Regions from separate parts of the Paenibacillus sp. WLX2291 genome, predicted to be linked through region 1. Evidence: riboswitches for the same ligand, from Rfam matches in the RefSeq annotation. Region 1 holds a riboswitch; each other region holds the start of a gene.
What was found. A riboswitch is a leader RNA that binds a small molecule or an ion and turns the genes downstream of it on or off. The one in region 1 is predicted to bind thiamine pyrophosphate.

Region 1 (4,643 bases):
CACCTGATGCTTCCGGCAAATATCCTGCAAACGCCGTGCCAGCTTCACATATGCTGAGCCGTGCAGCGCTTGTATGCCCTTTTCCCGGTATTGAAATAGCGTAACGCCACCGGCAATCGCCTGCTCCAGTACCTGCTCTGGCGTATGCTTGCAATTCACACTGCCCATGACGAGATAAAGAGGCAAGCGTTCACGTATCCATTGTATGCGTGTTGTCGTACCGCTGGATGGTAGATGATTCATCGTACAGCACCCCTTTTTCGATAGGCAAAATGATTGGTCGGTCCGTGTACGGAGCCGATGCCCAATCCGTCTTCGATTGCTGCATGCACGAATGCTTTGGCGGTTTGTACTGCTTCCAGCAATCCGTTGCCTTTGGCTAATTCAGCGGTCATAGCTGCGGAATAGGTACAGCCCGTGCCATGCGTATGCGGAGTGTCTACACGCGGACGCTCTACATAATGAAATTGCGTACCGTCGAACAGTACATCGACTGCTTGCGCGGTGGATGTATCATGCCCGCCTTTGATAACGGCGGCACGAGCGCCCATCTGAACAAGTTGCCGCGCCGCCTGTTCGCGTTCGCTTAGTGTGCGGATGGTGTTACCCGTTAAGAGTTCCGCTTCCGGTACATTGGGCGTGATGACTGCCGCCAGCGGCAATAGCTCCTGAATGAGCGCTTGCATCGCCTGTTGTTGCAGCAGTACGGAACCGCCCTTTGCCACCATCACGGGATCGATTACCAGCTTGCTCCACTCATACTGTCGCACGGCTGCTGCCACTTCGCGAATAATGTCAGCGCTGAATAACATGCCGGTCTTCACCGCATCCGGCTGTAGATCGTCGCCGATGGAATGCAGCTGCGCGACCACACCTTGCTGCTCAACAGGATATACGCCCTGTACGCCGGCAGTATTTTGCGCGGTAACAGCGGTCACTACGGACATACCGTATACTCCTAGCTCCTGAAATGTTTTCAGATCTGCCTGAATGCCTGCACCGCCGCCGCTATCCGAGCCAGCAATCGTTAATGCCTGATGAATACGCATCGTATATTCTCTCCTTTCTGTTCAAGATAGATGATGATCTGGCTGATGAATGTCTGATTTCTGAGTCATACGCGCCCGCTGCTGTACTTGCTCCGGCGTAACCGTACCTAACATATTTAACAGCTCGATCTGAAAACTACCCGTTCCATGCTGCCCGGCACGTTCCGCCGCCAGCTCCGCAGCTACTCCGTAAAAGGTCAACGCCGCTACCGACGACTGCAACAATTGCGCCCGACTTCCATCCGTAACCGCAGCAAATGCAGACACAACCGAGCTAAGTAGACAACCTGCTCCTGTGACCTGTGTGAGCAGAGGATGACCGTTGGCGATGCCATACACTTGATCCCCATCTGTCACCAGATCCTCAGCACCTGTAATGACCACGATGCAGTGCAACTGGCGCGCCGCCCGAATTGCCAGTTGTACGCGGTCGCCATCTCCGCCGCCTGCATCGACGCCTTTGATCTGCCACGCTTCTCCAATGACGTTGGCAACTTCCGCCACATTGCCGCGCACAATATCGACGCGCACTTCTTCCGTAATTTGCTGAGCAGAAGCGGTGCGGTAGGGCGTCGCTCCGGCACCTACCGGATCGAATACTACCGGTACACCGGCATGATTCGCCGCTTTGCCTGCTAACAAAATCGACTGCACGACATACGGATCAAGCGTACCGATATTGAGCATGACGGCTCCTGCCATCGCTGCTACATCCTCTACTTCCTCATGTGCAAATGCCATAAATGGCGAGGCGCCCAGCGCCAGCAATCCATTCGCAGTAAAGTTCGTAACGACAACATTGGTAATATTGTGAACAAGCGGCTGACGCTCCCGTACCGTTCGCAAAAAAGACATTCTATTTCCTCCTTCAGATGGTTTACAATACAAACAAACGCAAAAAGACCCACCGTTCTCCCGTAGGAGACAGGTGGGTCGTATCCTTTCACTAGAAACCGCCATGTTATGATCACAATGGCTGTCTGTTGCATGAACGAATCGATGTTCCACTTCCCTCCGCTGGTATCATCCAGATCAGGTTCCAAGGGTCCGGAACAATATTCCGTCTCAGCCGTCAGGCTCCCCTAGTGAAATGCGTATAACCTATACAGTTTGATTGTGCCTATACTAGTTGTTGCATGTTTACCATATCACGCTCATGATCATTTGGCAAAAAAGGATCGGTGTACGATACTCAGATCATCCAGTGCTGCCACTGTGTCTGTGCCGCTTCGCGCTCGGCAAGCCATTGGCGCGTATGATCCAGCAGTTCGCGTCGATGCGGACCGGATGAGTACGTATGGTCTGCCTGAAAAATAATCTGCTTATCACAGCGACCTTCCGTCCGTGTCCAAAATTCCTTTTGGTATAGGAACGAATAGTCGACCGGAATCACATCGTCGCCTGTGCCATGCACGACCAGCACATCGCCAGTAAACCGGCGTGCTTCTTGGAACGGTTGGAAGTTGCCCAACGATTCAAAATAAGCCGGCGTGAACGTATAGCTCTGATGATCTGCTTCCCCTTGAATGACCGCCTGCTCATACGTTTCGCGACCGACGATTTTGACAATATCGTTAAATGGATGACCAACCGCCGACCAGAGCACCAAATGATTCACACGGCGATCCCGCACCGCAGTCAGCAGCGCTACCGCACCACCCAGACTGTGACCGAGCAACGTTACACGCGTTGGATCAATATCATTGCAGTTGACGACATAATCCAATACGGTACGCGTCTGCTCAACCATGGACTCAATGCCCTGTTGACCATATTGACCACCACTCTCACCGCAACCCGCATAGTCAAAACGAACAACCATGTATCCGTCTGCTGCCAGTTCGCGCGCACTGTTGACAAACAGGCGATCTGTACCGATCCGATTGCCGATAAACCCGTGGCAGATCACGACCAGCGGTGTTCGCCCTTTACCCTTGCCTTCCGACTTGTGCTCCTGCGCCGGGTAATGAATACTGGCTGCCAGATCTACATCATGATGACGAATCGTAATATTCCGTTCCATGGTAATTCCTCCTTGTCTGTATGGTTGCTGCATGAGGCATGGCTTCATCAGCGCTCCGATATCCATTTCCTCTATTGTTAGATCTGTCCATCTACATGTCAGCTACACAACGCAAAGTGCAAACCAAATGGACAATTTCATTTAAAATTAAATAATTCCGATATGTTTAGTAAGTTTTATTTATATTCCTATAATATCATTTTGCCGAGTGAATTGTCAATCTTGCGAAAGTGTGGCAAAATAGTGGTTTCCGGGTTGATCGGTACATGCGTGCAAGTACGATTGCAAGCGCTATATGTATCAGATGCAGAGCGCCCTGCGCATGGCATCATAACCTGCGACATATCCCGTGTATTCCGGGTAATAGTGAATATACATATCCTGCATATCAGGTATGATCCGCATGTTCGTCCGTAACATTCACTGTCAGACGACAGGCGGTTTAACTATCATAAAATCTAGCGAGAAATGGAGGAACAGCTATGAGTACAGTGCGTCATTTGGTCAAAGACATCAATGTGATCCGGGATCAGCTCAATACGGAAAATCTGAACTATTATGATGATGTGATCGTCTATGTTCGAGATGCCCGGATCGAGCGCCAGTCCGGCGAAGAATTGCTGCTGGAAATGGGACAGCATCTACTGGATGCACAGAAACGGAAGCAGAGCGCCTTACAGCTGTTCGGCAAAGACTCCGACACATATGCCACTCAGTTGATAGAGAATTTGCCGGAGCGCCGGCAACTCAGCAAACCGATGTATTATATTATGATCGTCTGGATCGCGCTTACGTGGGTATTTCTACTGCAAGCACTTGCCGGCTTTTTCAAAATCAACGTCAGCGGCACGGGTGTCGTCGGCGAGATCAGTCTATCGACGCTTGTACTGGTTGCCGCTGGTGCGATCGTGCTGGTGGAGCTGGTCACGCGTGTAGCGAATCAGCCAGTAGAAAAGAGCGATCTGGATCGTCCGCGTATGCAGATCAACGCTCGTTCTGTATTGACGTATGTGGTCATTCTGGTCGCTATTATCGTGGTCGGCAACTATCTGCGTAATGTGATGCCAGTCGTGATCATTTCGCCGTGGATTAGCCTTGTCCTGTGCATTATCGGTATTCTAGGTCAAAAGTTTATCTTTATGCGCCGCTAACGAATGATCCCTTCTATACTATGAATGATGAAAAGGCACGCTGTCGCTAGATTGTGACAGCGTGCCCTTTTTGATTATGCGCGTGCACGCGCAGGACGGAACTCGCGCCATAACAAATATAGAAAATACGGCGCTCCGATCGCCGCCGTTACTAGCCCTGCCGGAAATTCTACCGGTGGTGCCAGAATACGCCCGATCATATCGGCAAGCAGCACAAGCGCTGCACCGACTAGTGCTGTAACCGGAATCAATATGCGGTGTCCCCGGCTGACTAGTCGCCTTGCCATATGTGGACTGACCAGACCAGCGAATCCGATCATGCCCGCCGCTGCGACCGAACCGCCAGCCAGCGCAATTGCGAATCCGAACAACAATAATCGCACCGGCTCCAAACGCAAACCAAGCCCGCGCGACGTCTCA
Region 2 (4,643 bases), 1.5 Mb from region 1:
TTCCCAACACGATTGCAGCAAGGGACGATAGTGGAGCAACGGTATCATATTGAACGACAGATTGGCAGTGGCGGGATGAGTCATGTATATTTGGCACATGATCTGAAGCTGCCGGGCAAACAATGGGCGATTAAGGAGACGGTATCGTTACCGTCCAAATACCGTGAAGCTGCTGCTGAAGCGCGCATGTTGACAACACTGGTACATCCATGTCTGCCGCGTATCGTCGATTATATTCAAAATGATCCAGATGGTTACACCTATCTTGTAATGGACTATATCGATGGAGATACGTTGGAACATAAATTTCAAATGGAGCCGCATACAGTGGATGGCGATTTTATTATGCGGTGCGGAGATCAGCTACTCAGTGTGCTGGAATATCTACATCAGCACAATCCGCCGATCGTATTCCGCGATATGAAGCCATCGAATGTGATGATTACATCTCAGGGTGAAATTCGGTTGATTGATTTTGGCATTGCTCGTACGTTTAAGCCAGACGAGAATCAAGATACAGTCAAGTTAGGAACGGTAGGTTTTGCCGCTCCAGAACAATACGGCAGTGGACAGACGGATCATCGTTCTGATCTGTATGGATTGGGAGCATTGCTGTTGTATCTATGTACTGCGGGTCAATATAGTGAATGGAAAAGTGAGGTGGAATCATCTATCCGTAACGATGTAAAGCCTGCTTTTATACAGATGCTACGTCGTTTATTACAATATAGCCCTGCCAATCGTTTTCAATCGGCAAGCGAAGCGAGAACTGCGCTAAATCTAGCAATCGGGCATTCTGCTGCTCAAGCCGGAAGTGATCATCCTTCGACTATGCTGAAATGGAACAAAACAACACAGGTGATTGCTTTGATTGGGGCGACACCGGGAACAGGTACAACTCATACAGCAGTTAGCATCGCTCACTACCTTGCCCGGCTTGGGCACAAAGTCGCACTGGTCGAAATGAATAGTTACCCGGGTGCATTTGCCCGTATCCAGCAGGTAGCATTACAAGGAATGACCGATCAGGAAAGGCTGCGCGAGTCGCGAAGATTTGAACTGGAAGGGGTCGATTACTGGCGCGAAGCAGCACGAGCGGAAGTTGTTTCACTCCTCAGCGGCAGTTATCATTTTTTGATACTGGATCTTGGTGGATATCGGCGCAATGATCGACTGGAGGAGTTTTTACGCGCTGATTTGCCGCTTGTTGTTGGCTCTGGGGCGGAATGGCGGTATCAGGATATACTGAATATGGTTCATGATTTGAGGCGTTATTCGCAGGAGAAATGGCAATATTGTTTACCACTGGCACAAGAGGAAGCGGTGCAACGGCTGCAACGTGAATTGGGGAGTGACCATGTGTATGGGTTGCCAGCTCAGCCTGATCCGTTTGATCGACAGCAGGATATGGACGAATTGCTTACCCTTCTTTTGCGCAATTATTTGCCCGCCATCCCGCGAAAGAAGCGCTTTCGATTCCATCTTTCCCTGTTTTAAATTTGATATTCAACAATTAGAATGCAAAAAGTCTCAGACGTAGATTCACTGGACAGGGTACATAAGATCATTCCATACTCGGCCTTTTATCACTTTGAAGCAATAGTAATATATTATAAGCTGTACTAAACGGCTATCTGCGAACTCATCCACATCTATTCACTCTCTATTCGTAGCAAACATCATACCACATACGGGCCATCTGCAAACATTGTACAGACATCAATACAGGCTGCGATAAAGGTTGCAATGATTCATCACTTTTTACAGAAAATATTTGCACCAATGATCATTATCGATTGCAATCTGATGTGCTATCAATTCTGTTGCCTGTATACACAAACGCACAAACAGGATCATAAACCGACTGCTTATGATCCCACGGATAGCCAGGGAGATAAGGAGGAGTGAATATGACGACGGTTATGTTTTGGAGTCCGGATAACGGACAGGGTAAAACGTCTGCGCATACAGTTATTACTGCGATTACAGCTGCATTGCAATACAGGGCACGTCTGCTTCTCTGCCATAATGATGAACGTGGACATGGTGTAGAATATGGAATTACAGCGGATTTGAGCGAGCCAGTGGCAGACATCTGGAAGAACGGGCCTGGCATTGATCGTCTGCATTATTTGCAGCAGTCAGGTATTCTGAATGCAGGCAATGTGACCGATTATATGGTGCCGCTAGTACGTGATCGGCTTCATTTACTGGCAGGAACACAACATGCTCACAACGAAGCAAACCGCAATCCTGTATTTTGGAACAATCTATTTCAGGCGGCAAGTCATCATTATGACTTGGTGTTAATGGATGCAGGTTGTGGCGAAGACAAGCTGCCATTGCTTGAATTGGCAGACCTCGTAGTTGTGAATCTGGGACAAAACCGCGAGTCCTTGCACAACTTTTTTGCCAACCCATTATATGCGGATTGGGAATGGAGTTCTTCATGGATGCCGGTAATCGGAGCATATCAACCGAAAGGCAAACTGACAGAAACCGAAATCAGTCGTCGTTTTGGGTTGCAGCGCCAGTTATACACACTGAATCATTGCCAGCCTTTACAGGATGCATGGAATGTACAACGCCTGCTGTCTTTTATGCGAAATCGGCTTGTTCTCGATTGGCCAGAGCAACAATTGGGTCAATTTTTCAGACAATCGTTTTTGCTGACATCGGGTATTCTCGAACAGCTTGAGCAACAGGAAAATGCAGCTTTGCCACAGCAAGCCGTACTGGCGGGTGAACGGTCTAGCATTCATCGGATTCGTCATCTGGCATTGAAAATGCCATCGCTTGTATATTCTCCCGTTTGATTGTAAACAGATCGACTTCCTGAACCTGCTAAGCTTAATCATGTAACAGATGGTAAATAATAAATTGTAACTAGCAGATTATAAAGTGCACCCAGGGTGCATTTACATAAACAGCGATAAACCTGTATATGAAAATAGCAGCTTCATTTGCTTTATTGATACAGGTTTGCTAAGATGAGAATGTTTCAAACGACAACAGCATATCCATATGCACTAGGGGAGCCTTTATAGGCTGAGATGACAGCATACTGCTGACGAACCCTTTGGACCTGATCTGGATCATACCAGCGTAGGGAAGTGGAAGAGCATATCCGATATGAGGAAATGAAGACGTATTCCGGGTTTTAAATAGCATCTAATGTTGTATCAGCATGATCGGTTATATTCTATTACATGATAGTTACTATGGGATGGATCGCGATCAGGCAATATAATACGGTAAATGATGTGAATATAATAGTTAACCGGAATAGATTATGATCATCTTCAACCTCATGAATCTGCCTTTGCTCTGGGTAGCAGAAGGATCACTGATTTGCAGGTGAATCCGAGTGCAAACCCTGTTTATTTCATAACGATAAAATAAACAGCCACTTTCCAATTGGAAGGTGGCTGTTTTGCGTATATTGGTATCTGCAAGGCAGTTATACAAACGAAGCATACAAAGAAGGTGATCCAATGGAACTGCATGTAGTGACTCCCGGTACGCTAACGCAACAAGGTGTGATAGACATTAGTGTACGTATTCATCCTTACGTGACAGCAATCCATATTCGTGAAAAAAGCTGGACAGAGCAACAAATCATACAGACCGTTCAGCAGATGTTGCTGCGAGATATACCTGCTTTTTTGATTGTCATTAATAATCATCCGCAATTGGCGCTGGAATTAGGGGTTGGAGGTGTACATTTACCAGAATTTGCAGCTATGTATACCGCCAGTGATTGCATTGAGTCAGACAACAAATCTTCGACCAAATCCAATCACAACATTGCTCAATCATCTTCATTAACGATCAGTCGTTCCGTTCATAGTGTTGAACGTGCATGGGAAGCAGAACAGGAAGGCTGTCATTATGCAATATTCGGACATATTTACGCTACCCAGTCCAAGCACGGAGTCGAACCGCGCGGAGTAGAGCAACTGGCAAAAGTCTGTTCAGCAACAAATATGCCTATAATCGCAATTGGCGGCATACAGCCACATCATTGTGCAGAATTACATGCTGCTGGTGCGGCTGGCATAGCGGTGATGTCTTCCATATTCACTGCCAGTTCTCCGCTGCAAGCAGTCCAACAATATGCAGATGCTATACAACAGACTGGTTCTGCGCAACAAGCAGTTTACAACAAACGTCCACGAGAGATGAACGGGACAACAGGGAGTGGCATTCATGAGACATGAAGGACAGTACGATGTGATTGTCGTTGGCGCGGGCGCAATTGGAGCAGCGATTGCACTGGAATGTCAGAGCCGTGGAGCAAACGTCGCGATAGTAGAAAAACAACGACCAGCAGCAGGAGCTTCCGGTGCAGCAGGTGGAATGTTGGCTGCATCGTCTGAGCATTTTGTGCATCAGGATTTGCAGCGACTCGCATTACGCAGTCGTTCATTGTATCCGGCGCTTGCGCAGCGTTTGTATAACTGCACTGGAATCGACATTGGTTTGCGCAAGGAAGGATTTCTTTTACCAATTGAAGATACTGCCAACACTATAAATGTTGCTGCCTCTATAGGGAATGCTGCCGATACTAGCCCGCAGCAAGGGTTGGAATGGTGGAATGCTATACGATTGGCAGATGTTGAGCCGTATATACGGGCAGAGCA
Region 3 (4,643 bases), 710 kb from region 1:
AATCCAGCTGAAGCGCTGTTTGCCTGAACCTTGCTTGCCACCAAGTCCGAAGCGTACGAGATTGCGATACGGCGTCATGACTCCGCCGCCCGGTCCTAGTACGATGGCGATACGTAGCGCAATCTGGCGAGTATGCGGCAATTTGAATTCGAAAAATGCCTGTTCCCACGCCTTCGCTACCTCAACGGAGAAGCCAGTGCCGATCTCGCCTGCCGTCTCGGTCATCGGACGATCTTCGGCATGGCGGTAAATGGTTGCCGTGCTGGAGTTGAACCAGAGCGGTGGTGGGGAGTAACAGCTCTGCATCGCATGACCAAGCGCACGCGTCGTTTCTAAGCGGGAATTCATAATCTCGCGTTTGTTCTTCTCATTGTATCGACAATTGACCGATTTGCCTGCCAGATTGATTACCATCTGCGCCCCGTCCAGCGCACGGACGATGCCTGGCTGATCGTGCCACGACACATGACCCGGACGACGCGAGATGATAATTACTTCGTAACCCATATCAAGAAAGCGCTTTTCAAAATACTGACCGATAAATCCTGTGCCGCCAGCAAGCACGACTTTGTTGCTCATGGTACCAGCTCATTTCCTAAGGATTGGTGAAATCTGATCGCAAAGCGTACACTTGTCGTCTATAGGGAACTCAATAATGGAACTCGGCAAAGGATGAAATACCCAATAGCATAGGATGCACACGATAAACCGATTGGACAGTAACATAACAGCCATCTTACTTATTTATAAACCATTCCCAATGCCATGATTGAAATATTTGTAAAAACACAACGCAAGAAGCAGATGCGTTCTCGTTCAAATGGCACAGGCTATGTTATCATCAGTACCCATTCGCCGACTGCTATAGGGGTTGGATGTTCTTGACAGTCGGAAGGATGGTGTGTAGAGTAGGAGGCAGTCAAACAGACTGCGTTGTCTTCTGCTGTGCCTGTGATCACCGACACGGCTATGACACGCAGTTTCATAATCGAAAGACCACTAGGGGAGCCATATACTGGCTGAGACGGGATTGTCCCGGACCCTTGGAACCTGATCTAGTTCGTACTAGCGTAGGAAAGTGGAGACCGTGCAGGGATCAATTTGATGATGCCGTTTATACTGCCGCTCCATAGGGGGCGGCTTTTTTGCGTATATGCATATACAGGTCTGCGACAATCCATTTTCCGGTCAGAAGGTGCTTTCACACATTTCAGACAGGGGAGAGATGAATGATGAGTTTTTCACAGGAGCTTCGTCAGGCGGCGAATCCGATTTTTGAGGCGATTTTTGATCATACATTTGTGCGCGGGATTGCGAACGGGACATTGCAGCCGGAGCAGTTAGCGCATTATGTGAAGCAGGATTTTGAATATTTAAATGCGTTTATGCGCATTTACGGAACGGCGATTGCCAAGTGTGAGCGGCGCGAGGATATGGCGGTATTTAACGAGCAGATCTCGTTTGTGCTACATAGCGAGATTCATCCGCATAACAATTTTTGCAAGGTAGCGGGTGTGAAGTATGAGGATTTGCAAGGATATCCGCTCGCTCCAGCGGCGCATCATTATATTCGCCATATGCTGACGGCTGCGCAGGAGGGCGATCTGGGTGATATTTTGGCGGTGCTACTGCCTTGTCCGTGGACGTATTGGGAGATTGGTGCACGACTATGGGAGGAAGTGAAGCCGGATGAGAATCATCCGTTTTACGAATGGATTGACTTCTATGGCAATCGGACGGATAGCATTACTGCGCGCTTCTGTGAGCGGCTGGATGAGCTGGCAGAGCAGAGCACACCAGCTCATCGTGAGCGGATGAAGCAACATTTTATTCTGAGCTGTCAGTTTGAGTATATGTTCTGGGATATGGCGTATACGCTTCAGGATTGGCCCGTATCGCTGGAGGTGGCACACGTATGAGCTGGAATTGGAAAATGAAAGAGGTTGTGCTCACCGTTATTTTATCCGTTGCCTGTGGAGTGATCTATCTTGGCTGGTCAACGCTGTGGATTCCGATCTCAGCGATTGTCGGTCCGGTCGGAGCAGGCTTTATGTTCGGCATCTGGGTAATCGCTAGCCCGATTGTTGCGTATATTATTCGCAAACCAGGCGCAGCGCTGATCGCTGAGGTAGCAGCAGCGGCAGTGGAGATGTTGACAGGCAGTCATTTTGGATTGTCAGCGTTGTTGATCGGCGTATTCCAAGGGCTGGGGGCGGAGATCGCCTTTGCCATCTTTGGTTATCGCACATTCAATGTGTGGACGATGATGCTGTCCGGCGCACTGGCAGCGGTCGGCAGTATGGTATATAGCGTAATCGCCAATGGGTTCGGCTATTACACAACGACGATGTTCCTGCTGACGCTAGGCATTCAGGTGGTCAGTGGTATCGTGCTTGGCGGTTTACTTGCCAAAGGGGTCGTTGAGGCACTCGGTCGTACTGGCGTGCTGGACTCGTACGAGATGATGAAATCGCGCCGCAGAAAAGGAAATGCTCATGGCATCGCATCCTGATGATCAAGCGTCGTATGTTGGTTGCCGGGACATGTCGGTACGCTTTTACAATCGGGAGCAGCCGGTGCTGCATAAGCTGAATGTAGAGATTCAGCAGGGGGAAAAGGTGCTTATTCTCGGACCGAGCGGTGGTGGCAAATCCACACTGTTATCTGTGCTGGCAGGTATTATTCCGGAGCATCAGGAAGCAGAGCTATCCGGCGACGTATTTCGCCAGCCAGCCTGTGGCGTAATGTTTCAGGACCCGGATTCGCAATTTTGCATGCTGCGGGTAGATGAGGAGATTGCGTTTAGTTTGGAAAATCGTTCCGTGCCGCGTACCGAGATGGATCACATCATCGACGAGGTGATGCAGCGTGTCGGTCTGCATGTGGATCGCCAGACACACATCGAGACGCTGTCCGGTGGCATGAAGCAGCGGCTGGCACTTGCCTGTTTGTTGGCGCTGGAACCGGAGGTGCTATTCTTCGACGAGCCGACCGCCCAGCTTGATCCTGCCAGTCGGCGCGATATCTTCGCTCTACTGGAACGGTTAGGGCGGGAGAAGCGGCATACGATGATCGTGGTGGAGCATGTGCTGGATGGTTGTGTGGAATGGATGGATCGGGTGATCTTACTGGATGCACACGGTCAACTGATCGCCGATGGCGCACCTGCGCAGATGATTACGAAGTATCGGACACAGATGGAAGCAGCGGGGATCTGGCTACCGCGTCTGTTTCCATACCGCTGGGAAGACGTTTGCTCCAATCCCGCCCATCCGCTGGCGCTAGAACTGACGAAGCAGCTGGAATCCAGAATAAGCAGCCTTGATTCGCACCCAACGAAGCGATCCAGCGATGTTCCACTCTTAAAGCTACCGCAAACCGACGTGACAGCAACGATTGTGCAAACTGATAGACTGAACATCGGCTACAGTCGCCGTACGGTCATGAAAGAGCTGAATGTGAGCTGTCAGCAAGGGGAGTGGATCGCGATCGTCGGTGCCAATGGTAGCGGCAAAAGCACCTTTCTCAAAAGTCTGCTGCGACTGGAGCCAGCATTATCCGGCAAGATTTTATTTCAAGGCAAAGAGCTACGCAAATGGCATGATCGCGACTTATACGATGAAGCGGGCTTTGTTTTTCAAAATCCTGAGCTGCAATTCGTGACCGATACGGTGTATGACGAGATCGCCTTTGGCGGCAGACAGCGCGGCTGGGATGAGGTACAAGTGGAGCAGAAGACGATAGAGCTGCTGCGTGAGTTTGGACTGGAAGCGTATGCGGATGAGCATCCCTTTACACTCAGTCTGGGGCAAAAGCGGCGGTTGAGCGTGGCGACCATGCTGCTGTTTGACCAGAAGCTGTTGCTGCTGGATGAACCGACATTCGGTCAGGATGCACGTACAGCGGCAGAACTGATCTACCGTCTGCAAGAACGACAGCGGCAGGGCACGACGATTGTAATGGTTACCCATGATATGGAGCTGGTTGATGATTATGCTGACCGGGTGTTGCTGTTCTCTGCTGGCAAGATCGCCTATGATGGAGCGCCAGCTGGACTATTTCTGAATGAGCAGTTGCTGCGCGATAGCAGCATCATCCCGCCGCTGTGTTATCAGCTGCATGCGGAGCGGAAGGAGCGGCATGTCATATGAAAAGTAACGGTTCATGGCTGTCCACGCTTAATCCGTCGTGCAAGCTGATCGTGCATCTGCTAGTCATGTTCGCGCTGATGGGCATCAAGGACCCGGTGTTGACGCTAGTGTTATGGCTGTTGGCGGTAGTGACCGGTGTGACGCTGGGCGGCTGGACACCGTCGTATCTGCTGCGCCGACTGGTGCCGTATTTGCTGTTCTTCATGCTGGTGTTCTGGATGCTGGCGGCGTTTGGTAAAGGGGAGCAGGTGTTGTGGCAGTGGGCGTGGTTTCGGGTGAGTGAGGAGAGTCTGCGCAACGGTCTGCTGATCGGGCTACGGATGCTGGGCTTTGTCACCTATGGATTACTGTTCACTTCTACTACGGATCTCAATCGACTGATGATGAGTCTTGTTCATCAATGCAGACTGTCGCCCAAATGGGCGTATGGGATGCTGGCAGGATTTCGCTTTATCCCGCTGTTTCAGAGTGAATTAAAACAGATGAAGGCGG
Region 4 (4,643 bases), 2.8 Mb from region 1:
GAGGCTCACTGGAATTTTGACTATGTCGTACAGCCTGTGTTGACTGTGCAAAAGGAGATTGAACATGTCCATTACGATGAACCGCGAGTACACCCTTTCCCTGCTTCAGCAGCTGCTGGCAACGCCTAGCCCGACAGGCTACACGCATCACCTGCTAGCAACACTGCATGAGGAAGCACTCAGACTGGGAGTACAGGCGGACTATAACCATAAAGGCGGATTGATTCTGACGCTTGCTGGTCAGGATGATTCACGCACGATTGCATTAAGCGGTCATGTCGATACGCTAGGTGCGATGGTTCGTGCTGTCAAACCGGATGGCAAAATCCGCATGACCATGGTCGGCGGTTTTACGATGAATAGCATTGAAAATGAATACTGTATCATCCATACTCGCAGTGGCAAAATGTACACCGGCACAATCCTCTCTACCGAGCCGTCGGTGCATGTATATGATCACGCGGAAACGTTAAAGCGAACGGAAAATCATATGGAAGTGCGAATCGACGAGGTTGTTGCGTCGAAAGAAGATGTCGACGCACTTGGCATTGCGGTGGGCGATTATATCTCCTTCGACGCGCGTCCGGTAATGACAGATAGCGGATATATCAAATCCCGCCATCTGGATGATAAAGCGAGTGTTGCCGCCATGTTCGGGCTATTGGAATCGGCGCATACTCACCAATGGAAGCCGCGTCATACAGTGAAATTACTCATTTCCAACTACGAGGAAGTTGGTCACGGCACCGCCTATATTCCAGGCGATATCGACGAGATGATCGCGGTTGATATGGGCTGTATCGGTGATGATCTGTCATGTAAAGAAACGGATGTATCGATCTGTGTCAAAGACAGCTCCGGTCCTTACGATTATGAGATGACTGGCAAGCTTGCTGAGTTGGCACGGCGTGAACAGATTCCGTTTGCGCTTGATGTGTATCCACATTACGGTTCTGACGCCTCTGCTGCACTGCGTGGTGGCAACAATATCCGGGCGGCGTTGATCGGACCCGGCGTACATGCTTCGCACTCTATGGAGCGTACACATAGCGATGCCGTTATTAACACTGCACGTCTGCTAGCAGCTTATATTACCGAATAATCACTATCATGGCAAAGGTTGACAGAACGTTTGCCGACCAAGTATAGTGTACAGCGAGACATCCACTAGGGGCGCCCGTATGGGCTGAGATAAAGCGTAGCTTTGGTCCCTTTGAACCTGATCTGGGTTATGCCAGCGTAGGAAAGTGGTGCAATGATGACCGGCTTATTTTGTTTGCCTGTGGTCTTATTTGCCGCTTCCGTTCGCCGGAGGCGGCTTTTTGTCGTGTTCGGTGAATCGAAGAAGATAATAGGATAATATATGCAAGCATGGCAAACATGTCGGTTGCGGATTGCAACTGATGTATTGGTTACATACTGTACTGGTTGCCGCCCCACCATATTCCCTACTCAGCAGTCTACGATGGATGTTATCCGTATAACTGTAGGAGGATTTTTGACTATGCCTATTCTAACAACCCCATTGCCCGGTAGCCGCAAAGTGTATACAATCGGCTCACGTCCCGACATTCAGGTGCCAGAGCGCGAGATCGCCCTTTCACCGAGTGAATTACGCGGTGTGGAAACTGCCAATGCACCGCTACGGGTGTACGATACGAGCGGACCGTACACTGACGAGCAATCAACCATTGATATTCGTCGGGGATTATCTCCACTGCGCGCAGGCTGGATTGCTGAACGCGGTGATTGTGAGCCGGTTGATGCGCGAACAGAGCAGCCAGAGGATAACGGATTCACCAGTATGGAAAAAGCGGAGCTGCACGGCGCGGAGAAGTTTCCAGACTACGGGCTCCAACCTCTACGTGCCAAAACGGGACATAATGTGACCCAGCTACATTACGCTCGCCGTGGCATCATTACGCCGGAGATGGAGTATATCGCTATTCGCGAAGGGATGACGCCGGAAGTGGTACGTGCCGAGATTGCTGCCGGACGTGCAATTATACCTGCGAATGTGAATCATCCTGAGCTGGAGCCGATGATTATCGGACGCCGGTTTCATGTGAAGATCAATGCCAATATCGGTAATTCGGCAGTTGCTTCCTCTATCGAGCAGGAAGTGGAGAAAATGACATGGGCGACGCGTTGGGGCGCAGATACGATTATGGATCTCTCCACTGGCAAAAATATTCATACGACGCGCGAATGGATTATCCGCAATTCGCCAGTGCCGGTCGGTACAGTGCCGATTTATCAAGCATTGGAAAAGGTCAATGGTAAGGCGGAGGATCTCAGCTGGGAGATGTATCGGGACACACTAATTGAGCAGGCAGAACAGGGTGTGGATTATTTTACGATTCATGCCGGGGTGCTATTACGTTATATTCCGCTCACTGCGAAGCGCGTAACCGGCATCGTCAGTCGCGGCGGATCGATTATGGCAGCGTGGTGTCTGGCGCATCATCGAGAGAACTTTCTGTATACGCATTTTGCAGATATTTGCGAGATTATGAAGGCGTACGATATTAGCTTTTCGCTGGGGGATGGACTACGTCCGGGTTCTATTGCGGATGCGAATGACGAAGCTCAGTTTGCTGAGTTGGATACGCTAGGTGAGTTGACGCAGATCGCTTGGCAGCATGATGTGCAGGTAATGGTTGAAGGTCCAGGGCATGTCCCGATGCAGCTCATTCAGGAAAATATGGATCGACAGCTGGATGTGTGCAAGGAAGCCCCCTTTTATACACTCGGTCCGCTAACAACAGATATTGCGCCGGGCTACGATCATATTACGAGTGCGATTGGAGCAGCCATGATTGGCTCGATGGGGACGGCGATGCTCTGCTATGTAACACCTAAGGAGCATCTCGGTCTGCCGAATCGCGAGGATGTCAAAGAGGGCGTTATCACGTACAAAATTGCTGCGCACGCTGCCGATCTCGCCAAAGGTCATCCGCGCGCCCGTTATCGGGATGATGCACTGTCCCGCGCGCGGTTTGAATTCCGCTGGCGCGATCAGTTTCATCTATCACTCGATCCCGAGCGGGCGATGAGTTATCACGATGAGACACTGCCCGCAGAAGGTGCCAAATCAGCACATTTCTGCTCCATGTGCGGCCCGAAATTTTGCAGTATGAAGATTACGCAGGATATTCGCGATCTGGCAGAACGGGATGGAATTGCGCCGGAAGAAGCGATTGAGTCAGGTATGGAGCAGATGGCGGAAACGTATCGCACGCGGCAAGGCTCGACGAACAGTGTGTATGGTTGATAGACTTGCGTGGTCTATATCCTTCGTACTGATATAGCAGAAGCAGAAGATGTTGATCCGGTAGTGTGTACGAACAACGATATATTCACCTCAAGGCTACTCTCCCATTGATATGACGAATGATATGTATGGATTGCTTTGCATTTCCATCGACTCATGTATGTCATGGGAAAATATAAACAAAAACTCCCTGTCGCATCAGGATCAACAGGTGTTGATTCTACTATGCACAGGGAGTTCTTCATATATTCAATTGCTGTAGAACGTATTCTATATCGCTATTATATATCGCAAACTCAATAGATGATGAGACAGAGAATAGCTGATGGAATAACGAATCGTTACTTGCACAAAAATAAGTCGGGTAGATCAGAGCATATCGCTTGTTCCGCCAGATTTATCCCTGCTGTTCAATCTTCTCTGCCAGCTCATTCAAATACGTCCAGCGTTCCATCAGATGCTCTAGTTCCTGCTCGCCTGCCGCTTGCTCTGCCATCAATTCCTGCAAGCGCACGGAGTCGTTGAATGCCGCTTCCATATCGGTTGTGATGCGGCTCAGCTTGCTTTCGGCGGCTTCGATCATGCTGTCAATCTGCTCATATTCGCGTTGTTCCTTATAGCTGAATTTGAGCTTGTCGCGGGATGACGTTCGTTTGTTAGCATCATTGGCAGCTTCGGCTGTGATCTCACTGGACGAAGCGGCATCGGTAGCTCCTTTGCTTGCCGATGTTTCTTTGCCCATATCATTCGTTTTGAGTTGTTGACCGCCAGTACGTTCTTCGTACTCGCTGTAGTTACCAGCATGAATACTTACGACACCGCCACCTTCAAAGGCAAACATCTTCTCACACGTCCGATCCAAAAAGTAGCGATCATGGGATACGACGAGTACAACGCCTGGGAACTCTTCCAAATAATCTTCCAGCACGGTCAGTGTCGTAATATCCAGATCATTCGTCGGCTCATCCAACAGCAATACATTCGGTGCACTCATCAATACGCGCAGCAGATACAATCTGCGCTTCTCGCCGCCGGATAGCTTGGCAATCGGCGTCCATTGCGCAGATGGAGTGAACAGGAAGCGTTCTAACATCTGGGCAGCGGTAATGCTGCTGCCATCCGATGTTTTGACCACTTCGGCAGCTTCCTTGATGTATTCGATTACACGCATATTTTCATCCATTTCCTGATGTTCCTGCGTGAAATAACCGAATTTGACCGTTTGACCAGTAACAATCTGCCCGCTGGATGGCTGCAATTTGCCTGAAATCAAATTGAGCAGCGTTGATTTACCGCGTCCGTTCGGTCCGACGATACCGATCCGATCTCCTGCCACCGCATGGTATGTCAGATCATGAATCAGCTCGCG

Region 2: it holds a riboswitch for thiamine pyrophosphate, as region 1 does, so the genes downstream of both, ACDE64_RS13420 (thiamine phosphate synthase) here and thiM (hydroxyethylthiazole kinase) in region 1, are expected to answer to the same signal.
Region 3: it holds a riboswitch for thiamine pyrophosphate, as region 1 does, so the genes downstream of both, tenA (thiaminase II) here and thiM (hydroxyethylthiazole kinase) in region 1, are expected to answer to the same signal.
Region 4: it holds a riboswitch for thiamine pyrophosphate, as region 1 does, so the genes downstream of both, thiC (phosphomethylpyrimidine synthase ThiC) here and thiM (hydroxyethylthiazole kinase) in region 1, are expected to answer to the same signal.

Annotation. Positions count from the first base shown of each region.
Region 1 is NZ_CP176755.1:4,662,239-4,666,881, forward strand. Features, by position in the region: gene thiE (thiamine phosphate synthase) at 1-243, opposite strand, end outside; gene thiD (bifunctional hydroxymethylpyrimidine kinase/phosphomethylpyrimidine kinase) at 240-1,049, opposite strand; gene thiM (hydroxyethylthiazole kinase) at 1,071-1,904, opposite strand; TPP riboswitch at 2,042-2,143, opposite strand; gene ACDE64_RS20030 (alpha/beta hydrolase) at 2,242-3,072, opposite strand; gene ACDE64_RS20035 (DUF1129 family protein) at 3,555-4,223, shown strand; gene ACDE64_RS20040 (FecCD family ABC transporter permease) at 4,298-4,643, opposite strand, start outside.
Region 2 is NZ_CP176755.1:3,140,717-3,145,359, reverse strand. Features, by position in the region: gene ACDE64_RS13430 (serine/threonine protein kinase) at 1-1,497, shown strand, start outside; gene ACDE64_RS13425 (hypothetical protein) at 1,911-2,816, shown strand; TPP riboswitch at 3,022-3,129, shown strand; gene ACDE64_RS13420 (thiamine phosphate synthase) at 3,495-4,220, shown strand; gene thiO (glycine oxidase ThiO) at 4,210-4,643, shown strand, end outside.
Region 3 is NZ_CP176755.1:5,371,088-5,375,730, reverse strand. Features, by position in the region: gene ACDE64_RS22960 (TIGR01777 family oxidoreductase) at 1-579, opposite strand, end outside; TPP riboswitch at 992-1,094, shown strand; gene tenA (thiaminase II) at 1,233-1,919, shown strand; gene ACDE64_RS22950 (ECF transporter S component) at 1,916-2,512, shown strand; gene ACDE64_RS22945 (ABC transporter ATP-binding protein) at 2,496-4,151, shown strand; gene ACDE64_RS22940 (energy-coupling factor transporter transmembrane component T family protein) at 4,148-4,643, shown strand, end outside.
Region 4 is NZ_CP176755.1:1,824,828-1,829,470, reverse strand. Features, by position in the region: gene ACDE64_RS07845 (M42 family metallopeptidase) at 65-1,102, shown strand; TPP riboswitch at 1,160-1,263, shown strand; gene thiC (phosphomethylpyrimidine synthase ThiC) at 1,505-3,274, shown strand; gene ACDE64_RS07835 (ABC-F family ATP-binding cassette domain-containing protein) at 3,672-4,643, opposite strand, start outside.